One region of the Pseudomonas sp. UM16 genome, then DNA from elsewhere that is predicted to be linked to it. Evidence: riboswitches for the same ligand, from Rfam matches in the RefSeq annotation. Region 1 holds a riboswitch; the other holds the start of a gene.
What was found. A riboswitch is a leader RNA that binds a small molecule or an ion and turns the genes downstream of it on or off. The one in region 1 is predicted to bind cobalamin.

Region 1 (4,636 bases):
ATCGAGCAGCTGCGCCTCGTAGTATTCGTCGGCCAGCGCTTCCAGGTGGCGCAGCGGGCCGTACGTTTCAGCGCGGGTCAATGGCGGCATCAGGTGATCAATGATCACCGCCTGGGTCCGCCGCTTGGCCTGAGCGCCCTCACCCGGGTCATTGACGATGAACGGGTAAATATTGGGCAAAGGGCCAATCAACGCATCCGGCCAGCAACTGCCAGACAGGCCGACGCCTTTACCCGGCAGCCACTCCAGATTGCCGTGTTTGCCGACATGAATCAGTGCGTCGGCGGCAAAGCCATGACGCAGCCAGAAGTAGAACGCCAGATAACCGTGAGGTGGCACCAGGTCGGGATCGTGATACACCGCGCTCTGGTCCACCTGATAGCCACGTGCCGGCTGAATACCGACAAAGGTCAGGCCAAAGCGCAAGCCGGCAACCATCATCCGCCCGTTTCGGCACATCGGATCTTGTTCCGGCTCACCCCAGCGCGCTCGTACAGCCTGTTGATTGGCTTGCGGTAACGCAGCAAACGCTGTCCGATAGTCATCCAAGGCCATGCTCTGCAGGCAGGGACGCTGATCCAGGCTGTCCAGGTCATTGCTGACACCACCGAGCAACGCCTGGATCAACGCGGTGCCGCTTTCGGGCAAGGCGCTCAACGGATAGCCCTGCTGTTGCAAAGCGCGCAGGATGTTCAAAGCGGCGGCTGGCGTGTCCAGGCCGACACCGTTGCCAATGCGCCCGTCACGGGTGGGATAGTTGGCCAGGATCAAGGCCACGCGTTTGTCTTGGTTGGGCAACGCGGCCAGCGCACACCAGCGTCGCGCCAACTCAGCGACAAAGTCCATGCGTTCGGCATGCGGGCGATAACAGACCACATCCGACTGACTGCGCTCGCTGCGCCAGGCCAGGTCCTTGAAGCTGATCGGCCGGGTAATGATGCGCCCATCCAGTTCCGGCAAGACGATGTGCATGGCCAGGTCTCGCGCGCCGAGCCCTTGCTCGCTCGCCTCCCAACCGGGTTGGTTGTCCTGGGCGCAGATCGCCTGCAGCACTGGAATGTCGCGGCGAAACGGACGCAGGTGCGGTTGTTCGGGGCTGGACTGCGCGAAGCCGGTGGTGTTGATGATCAGCGCCGCATCGACCTGATCTAGCCATTGCTCTACCTGATTCAGGCAACTGGCCTCTTTGAGACTGGCCACGGCGATCGGCAATGGATTGAGCCCTGCCAACTGCAAGCGCTCGCAGAAGGTGTCGATAAACGCGGTATTGGCCGCCTGCAGGTGCGAACGGTAGAACAGGATCGGCACCACCGGGTGTTCAACCTGCCAATTCGAGAACCAGTCAGCCAACTCGGCACTGGCTTTTTGCGGGTGGTACACCGTCGTACGCGGCAGTTGTTGCGGCTCGTGCCACGGATAATCGCGTTGCAACCACTGACTGGCCAGGCACTTGAACAGATTCAGGGCGTTAGCCTTGCCGCCCTGACGCAGAAAATGCCAAAGCCGCTCGGCCTGCGCTAGCGACACCGTACTCAGGCCAGTGAGTTCGGGATCGGGGCGATCATCGCCCGGCACCAGGATGACCTGCACGCCACGGGCCGCCAGCTCAAGCAACTGCTCGACACCGTAGCGCCAATAGCCAACGCCACCGTGCAACGACACCAGAATCACCTTGGCATGGCGCAGCACTTGGTCGACATAGAGGTCGACCGAGGCATGATTCTGTACCTGCATCGGGTTGGCCAGACGCAGACTGGGAAAGTCTTCGGGCAACTGCTGGGCGGTTTCGGCCAGCAATGCCAGGTGTGAGTCACCGCTGCAGAGAATGACCAGCTCGGCTGGGGTCTGGCCGAGGTCGGCAATACTGTCGTCCGGTACGAAGCCACCGGGCTGGGTCCGCAGCAGGTGCATGGATCAAGCGCCCAGGGCGGCGCGCAGGCTCGCTTCCAGGTGGGCAGCGTCCAGCTCCTGGCCGATCAGCACCAGGCGTGTGGTGCGCGCTTCATCACTGCGCCAGGCACGGTCAAAGTGTTTGTCGAAGCGGGTGCCCACGCCCTGGATCAGCAGGCGCATCGGTTTGCCAGGAATCGCGGCAAAGCCTTTGACCCGCAGAATGCCATGCTGCACCACCAGTTGGGTCAGGGCGTCGAGCAACAGGCTTTCGTCTGCTTGTGGCAGTTCGATGGAGATCGAATCGAAGGCATCGTGGTCATGATTGTCGTGATCATCTTCACCGTCATGGTGCGAATCGTGGTGCGTGCGCCGCGCATCGATATGCGCTTCCGACTCGGCGCCCAGGCCCAACAGCACCTGCAGGGGCAGACGGCCGCTGCTGGCTTCGATCACTTTCACTGCTGGCGGCAGCTCTTCCTGCACTTCGGCGCGAACCTTGGCCAGCTCAGCAGCGGCGATCAGGTCGGCCTTGTTGAGGATCACCAGATCGGCACTGGCCAGTTGGTCGGCGAACAGCTCGTGCAGTGGCGACTCGTGGTCCAGATTCGGATCGAGTTTTCGCTGTGCATCGACTTGCTCCGGGTAGGCGGCAAAGGTGCCAGCGGCCACCGCCGGGCTGTCGACCACAGTGATCACCGCATCAACGGTGCAGGCGTTGCGAATTTCTGGCCATTGGAAGGCTTGCACCAACGGTTTGGGCAGGGCCAGGCCACTGGTCTCGATAAGGATGTGGTCAAGATCGCCGCGCCGGGCAACCAGTTCACGCATGACCGGGAAGAACTCTTCCTGCACGGTGCAGCACAGACAGCCGTTGGCCAATTCGTAGACCCGGCCGCTGGCCTCTTCCTCGGTGCAGCCGATGCTGCACTGCTTGAGGATCTCGCCGTCGATGCCCAGCTCGCCGAATTCGTTGACGATCACCGCGATACGCCGACCCTGGGCGTTATCGAGCATATGCCGCAGCAGCGTGGTTTTGCCCGAACCGAGGAAGCCGGTAACGATGGTGACGGGGAGTTTGGCCAGTGTTTTCATGTCGATGCCCTTGGCAGGATGGCGGGCATGCGGGACGAGAGCCGCAGGCGTCATTGCCTGGGCGCGTTCGCCACCGGATCACCCCGCCCGGTTTATGTCGGAAACTGTTCGAGGCAGGTCTCCTGGCTTGCACTGCTGCGGCCCAAGGCCGCTGGAACGACGCCTTCCCGCAGGACGCAGTGGCTGTGTCGATCCTATCAATGCTTACAGTTGCGGGGGCAGCCGCGGCTTGAACCGCGTTCCCGTCTTAGCTTCGGCCAGCGCCGAAGAACCTCGAGAACGCAAGGCTACGCAGTGCCTGGTGAGCGGTCAACTGCTGTCACGATTGACGCCCGCCTTAACCCGTGATTTGCTAGCGCCATTCGTTTGGGTGCCCTTTACAGGGTGAAACTGGGAAACCGGTGCGTCATACGCCGCTAATAAAGGTGTATGGCAAGTCCGGTGCTGCCCCCGCAACGGTAAGTGAGAAAAGCGTCAGAACCACTGTGCCCGTAGTCCGGCATGGGAAGGTGGCGCCTTCGGTTGCTCGCCCTCACAAGCCCGGAGACCGGCCCAACACTGATCTGACAAACCCGCGGTGGGCGGGCGCTGTTGCAACCCCTGGGCGTGTTCCGTGCAGGGGTTTCTTGCGCTTGCCTGTTGCCGAACAACACCAAGAGGAAAGCGCCATGCCTATCAGTACCGCCAGTCACTCAGCCGTTACCCCTTCAAGCCTCAGCCAGCGCCTGCTGGTTGCCGTCGGTGCCTCGCTGCTGGGCCTATGCCTGGTGTACTTCGCTGGTTTTTCGCCTATCGAAGCGGTGCACAACGCCGCCCACGACACCCGTCACAGCGCCGCCTTCCCTTGCCACTGAGTAGCGTCCGATGATCAAGCGTATTGCGAGTACCGCAGGCTTTGCCGGACTGCTGGCCGCCCTGCTGCTGACCCTGCTGCAAAGCTTCTGGGTTGCGCCGCTGATTCTTCAGGCGGAAACCTATGAAAGTGCAGCGCCCGCGGTCGAAGCGCCACACGAGCATGCTGCTGGTACCACCGAGCATCATCACGACAGCGAAGCCTGGGCCCCGGAAGACGGTTGGCAACGGGTTCTCTCGACCACCGGCGGTAATCTGGTGGTGGCAGTCGGCTTTGCTCTGATCCTCGCCGCACTCTATACCCTGCGTGCACCGAAGACCGTCATCAGCGGTGCGCTGTGGGGCCTGGGCGGTTTTGCCGTGTTCTGCCTGGCGCCGACCTTGGGCCTGCCACCGGAGCTACCGGGTACTGCCGCTGCCGACCTGGCCCAGCGTCAGGCCTGGTGGGTGGGTACCGCCGCCGCCACAGCGGCCGGGCTGGGGCTGATTGCGTTTGCCCACAACTGGCTGTTCAAAGCGCTGGGCGTTGTGCTGTTGGTGGTGCCGCATGTGATTGGCGCACCGCAACCTGAAGTGCATGAAATGCTTGCGCCAGAGGCCCTGGACGCCGAGTTCAAGGTTGCTTCATTGCTGACCAACGCGGCATTCTGGCTGGCGCTGGGTCTGCTCAGCGCCTGGCTGTTCCGTCGCCCGAGCCAGGCCTGAAGTCCATGCCGTTGTTTGTCGGCCTCGGTTGCCGACGCGGTTGCCCAGGTCAAACCCTGGGCAACCTGTTGGAGCAAGCTCTCAAGGCCCACGA
Region 2 (4,636 bases), on a different contig from region 1:
CCTGAACCGAAGTGATGTAGTCCGGTACTAGATCGCTGCCGATCTCGTCGCGCTCATTCACCGCCGTCCACAGTTGTCCGCTATGCGGTTCCCAGGCCATGCCGTTGGGGTTACGCAGGCCCGAGGCAAACAGGCGCTGCTGGCCACTGGCGGGGTCGACTTCCCAGATCGCGGCGCGGCCTTTTTCCTGGTCCATGCCGTTTTCGCCGACATTACTGTTAGAGCCGACGGTGACGTAAAGCTTCTTGCCGTTACGGCTGGCAATGACGTTCTTGGTCCAGTGATGATTCAACGGGCCGCCAGGCAACTCGGCGACCACCGCCGCAGGCGTGGTGATCGAGGTGGCCCCGGGTTCATAGCGAAAGCGCAGCAGGCGGTCGGTATCGGCTACGTAGAAGTCATCGCCGACCAGGGTCATGCCAAACGGTGAATTGAGGTTTTCGATAAAGGTTGTGCGGGTTTCGGCCACACCGTCGTGATCACTGTCGCGCAACAGGCTGATGCGATTAGGACTGGGGACCCCGGCACCAGCACGTTTCATCACCTTGCCCATGACCCAGCCACGAATGCCCTTGCCGTCTTCAGGCTTGGGCGGCGCATTGGTTTCGGCGACCAGCACGTCGCCATTGGGCAGCACATAGAGCCAGCGCGGATGGTCCAGACCTTCGGCGAACACGGCGACCTGCGTGCCAGGCGCCGTGACCGGCGTGCGGCCTTGTGGCCAGCCGACGGCGGGGGCGATGTTGACGGTCGGGATCAGGGTCTTGTTCGGTTCCGGCAGTTGCGGTGACGGGCCAAAGCCATCGCTCACTCCCAGGCGGGCACTTTCGCCGCAGCCACTCAGTCCCGCGCTTACCGCCAGCAACAGTGCAATCGGCGCCTTACCCATGTCGGTATCCCTCGCGAAGTTGGCCTCTATGCTAATAGAGGCAGCTGTGTGCGCGAGGTTCCCTGCGCTTCAGGCCTGTTTGAGCAGCAGGGCAACGCCCGGATGATACTGCCCAGCCTCGTCATGCAGCTTGCGGTAGGCATACGGGAAGTACCAGGCAATCGCGCAAGCGGTATGCTTTTGCAGGTCGTCGACCAGGTCCTGCAGCTCTTCGGGGCTGGCGTGCTGCCCAGCTTTCCAGGGGCTGGCGAATAACGCAGCGACCTTGAGCTGGCTGGGCGCGGCGACCTGGCGTGCGGCAAACACCGTTTCCTGCAGGGCGTTGTGCAGGTCGAGGCGAGCGATCCGCGGCCAGCGCTGGCTGGTTTGCAGGTAGGCGGCTTCTTCGCGGTTGGCGATGTACAGGTCGCAGCGGCCTTCACGTTCCCCTTCGTCGCGTTGCTTCTTGCTCTGGTGATGCTGCAGGGTCACCAGTTCTGCTTGCCAGGCAGCAGCCGAAAGCACGCTGAGGTTGGCTTGGGCGCCATGCCAATAAGCGGCTTCGTTGTCACCCAGGGTCTGGTTGAGGCGGTCGATACAGTCGAACCAGCGCTCCAGGGCCGGGCGCAGAAACTCCAGGCGCGGGTTGTTGATGATCAGTCCTTGCATGCCGTTCTCTCCGTTGTCGTTGTATTCGAGTACAGCCATTTGTGGCTATTTGATATCACTGCTATCAGGCTGGCACAAGATGACAAAAGCGCCATTGATCCAGGCCAGTGCAGCGCCTTTCATTGACGCTCCGGGTGCAACCCTCTAACCTTCGCGACTTGTTTCAGGTGCTCTGTGGGCTGTGGCCTGGCAGGGTGAAACAGGGAAGCCGGTGGGCACGCAAAAGGCGTGCGAGTCCGGCGCTGCCCCCGCAACGGTAGGTGAGTCAAGGCCGCGCATGGCCACTGGGTGATCAACCCCGGGAAGGCGCGCGACCCTGGGTATTCATGGCCCCGCTCACAAGCCCGGAGACCGGCCTGTAACAGCCAACGGCATCACGGAGGGTGATGCGCGGTTCTTTCGGCTTGTGCCGCGGTCCTGCGTGTTTCTCCGTCTGCCTTATCCATTGATCTGTAGCCATCTCTTTACCTCGAAACCTGTGCAGCCCGTGCTGCCAGGTGCGTAGCGAGATTGGCTGACAGGGGTTTGCGGAGACTGCGATGACTGAATCCACCGAGCGTGACGAACGCCACCTGGCCCGTATGCAGCGCAAGAAGGCGATTATCGACGAGCGTATTGCCAACGCCCCGAGCGAATGCGGCTTGCTGCTGGTGCTCAGCGGCAACGGCAAGGGCAAGAGCAGCTCAGCCTTCGGCATGTTGGCCCGGGCCATGGGCCATGGCATGCAGTGCGGCGTGGTGCAGTTCATCAAAGGCCGCAACAGTACCGGTGAAGAGCTGTTCTTCCGACGCTTTCCCGAGCAGGTGCGCTATCACGTGATGGGCGAGGGCTTCACCTGGGAGACCCAGGACCGCCAGCGCGACATCGCCGCCGCTGAAGCAGCCTGGGCGGTGTCACGCCAGTTGCTGCAGGACCCCGCCATTACCTTCGTGGTCCTCGACGAACTGAACATCGCCCTCAAGCACGGCTACCTCGACCTGGACCAAGTGCTCAGCGATCTGCAGGCGCGTCCGCCGATGCAGCATGTGATTGTCACCGGCCGCGGTGCCAAGGATGAAATGATCGAACTGGCCGACACCGTCACCGAGATGGGCATGATCAAACACGCGTTCCAGGCCGGCATCCGCGCCCAGAAGGGCGTGGAACTATGAGTGATACGCGCCACTGTCCGGCGGTACTGATTGCCGCCCCGGCCTCGGGCCAGGGCAAGACCACGGTGACTGCTGCCCTGGCGCGGCTGCACCGTAACCTCGGGCGCAAGGTGCGGGTGTTCAAGTGCGGCCCGGATTTTCTTGACCCGATGATCCTCGAACGGGCCAGTGGTGCACCGGTGTACCAACTCGACCTGTGGATGGTGGGTGAGCAGGAAAGTCGCCGTTTGCTGTGGGAGGCGGCAGCTGACGCCGACCTGATCCTGATTGAAGGGGTCATGGGCCTGTTCGACGGCACACCGTCGAGTGCCGATCTGGCTCGGCATTTCAATGTGCCGGTGCTGGCGGTAATCGACGGCACCGCCATGGCCCAGACCTTCGGCGCCCTGGCCTTGGGCCTGGCACGCTATCAGCCAGACCTGCCGTTCGCCGGGGTATTGGCGAACCGTGTTGGCACCCTGCGCCACGCGCAACTGCTTGAAGGCAGTCTGACTGAAGGCCTGCGTTGGTACGGCGGGCTGTCGCGAGAAACCGGTATTGAACTGCCAAGTCGACACCTGGGCCTGGTTCAGGCCAGTGAACTCAATGACCTGGAGGTTCGTCTGGACGCTGCAGCGGCGGCCCTGGGTGCCAGTTGCGAGTCGTCGTTGCCACCGCCCGTGGCGTTCGCCGCGCCGTGCGCCGAGGTTATCGAGCCCTTACTCAGTGGGGTAACCATTGCGGTGGCGCGGGATGAAGCCTTCGCCTTCACCTATGGCGCCAACCTCGATTTGTTGCGGGCGATGGGCGCGGAACTTAAATTCTTCTCACCGTTGCATGACCGTACCCTGCCGTCGGCGGACAGCCTTTACCTGCCGGGCGGCTATCCGGAACTGCACCACCAGGCGCTGGCCGCCAACACCTCGATGCTCAGTGCCATTCGCGCTCATCAGCAGGCCGGCAAGCCGCTGCTGGCTGAATGTGGCGGCATGCTGTACCTGCTCGAAGCCTTGACCGATGTTGCCGGCGAGCGCGCCGAATTGCTGGGCCTGCTCGAAGGCGAGGCGGTCATGCAAAAGCGTTTGGCAGCCTTGGCCTTGCAAGCTGTGGAACTGCCTGAGGGCACCTTGCGTGGCCACACCTACCATCATTCACTGACCACCACGGCGCTTGAGCCGATTGCCCGGGGCCAGAGTCCCAACGGTGGCCGTGGTGCTGAAGCGGTCTATCGCTGTGGGCGCCTGACCGCGTCCTACGTGCATTTTTATTTTGCCTCCAACCCCCACGCGACTGCGGCGCTGTTGGCCCCATGAGCGACCAGGCTTTCACCGACGCCGAGCGCGCGGCGGTTTACCGGGTCATCGCCGAACGCCGCGACATGCGTCACTTCGTCAAGGGTGAGGTAGCGCCTGAACTGCTGGCGCGCCTGCTGGAGGCGGCGCATCAGGCCCCCAGCGTCGGCCTGATGCAGCCGTGGCGCTTTATCCGCATCAGCGATGGCGATCTGCGTCAGCGCATCCAGGGGCTGGTGGAGGCCGAGCGGGTGCGTACCGCCGAGGCGCTCGATGAGCGCTCTGATGAGTTCATGAAGCTCAAGGTTGAAGGCATCAGCGACTGTGCCGAAGTGCTGGTGGCAGCCTTGATGGATGATCGCGACAAACACATATTCGGTCGTCGCACCTTACCGGAGATGGACCTCGCCTCGTTGTCCTGCGCTATCCAGAACCTCTGGCTGGCAGCACGTGCTGAAGGCCTGGGCATGGGTTGGGTGTCGCTGTTCGAACCGCAGGCGCTGGCCGAACTGCTGGGCATGCCGGCCGGTGCCAAACCGGTGGCGATTCTCTGCCTGGGCCCGGTTCAGGCGTTCTATCCGGCACCGATGCTGGTCCTTGAAGGCTGGACCACGGCGCGACCTTTGCGCGACATGTTGTTCGAAAACCAGTGGGGAGAGTGTTGATGAGTGTGGCGT

Region 2: linked by a shared signal. The riboswitch ahead of cobO (cob(I)yrinic acid a,c-diamide adenosyltransferase) and the one ahead of cobW (cobalamin biosynthesis protein CobW) in region 1 are both predicted to bind cobalamin.

What each region holds. Positions count from the first base shown of each region.
Region 1 is NZ_JBNPJT010000015.1:76,686-81,321, forward strand. Features, by position in the region: gene cobN (cobaltochelatase subunit CobN) at 1-1,911, opposite strand, end outside; gene cobW (cobalamin biosynthesis protein CobW) at 1,915-2,985, opposite strand; cobalamin riboswitch at 3,081-3,276, opposite strand; cobalamin riboswitch at 3,339-3,555, shown strand; gene ACQRAX_RS18660 (CbtB domain-containing protein) at 3,654-3,839, shown strand; gene ACQRAX_RS18665 (CbtA family protein) at 3,850-4,542, shown strand; gene ACQRAX_RS18670 (cobalamin biosynthesis protein) at 4,548-4,636, shown strand, end outside.
Region 2 is NZ_JBNPJT010000021.1:19,125-23,760, reverse strand. Features, by position in the region: gene ACQRAX_RS21835 (PQQ-dependent sugar dehydrogenase) at 1-889, opposite strand, end outside; gene ACQRAX_RS21830 (hypothetical protein) at 959-1,537, opposite strand; cobalamin riboswitch at 1,686-1,911, shown strand; gene cobO (cob(I)yrinic acid a,c-diamide adenosyltransferase) at 2,077-2,688, shown strand; gene ACQRAX_RS21820 (cobyrinate a,c-diamide synthase) at 2,685-3,980, shown strand; gene bluB (5,6-dimethylbenzimidazole synthase) at 3,977-4,624, shown strand; gene cbiB (adenosylcobinamide-phosphate synthase CbiB) at 4,624-4,636, shown strand, end outside.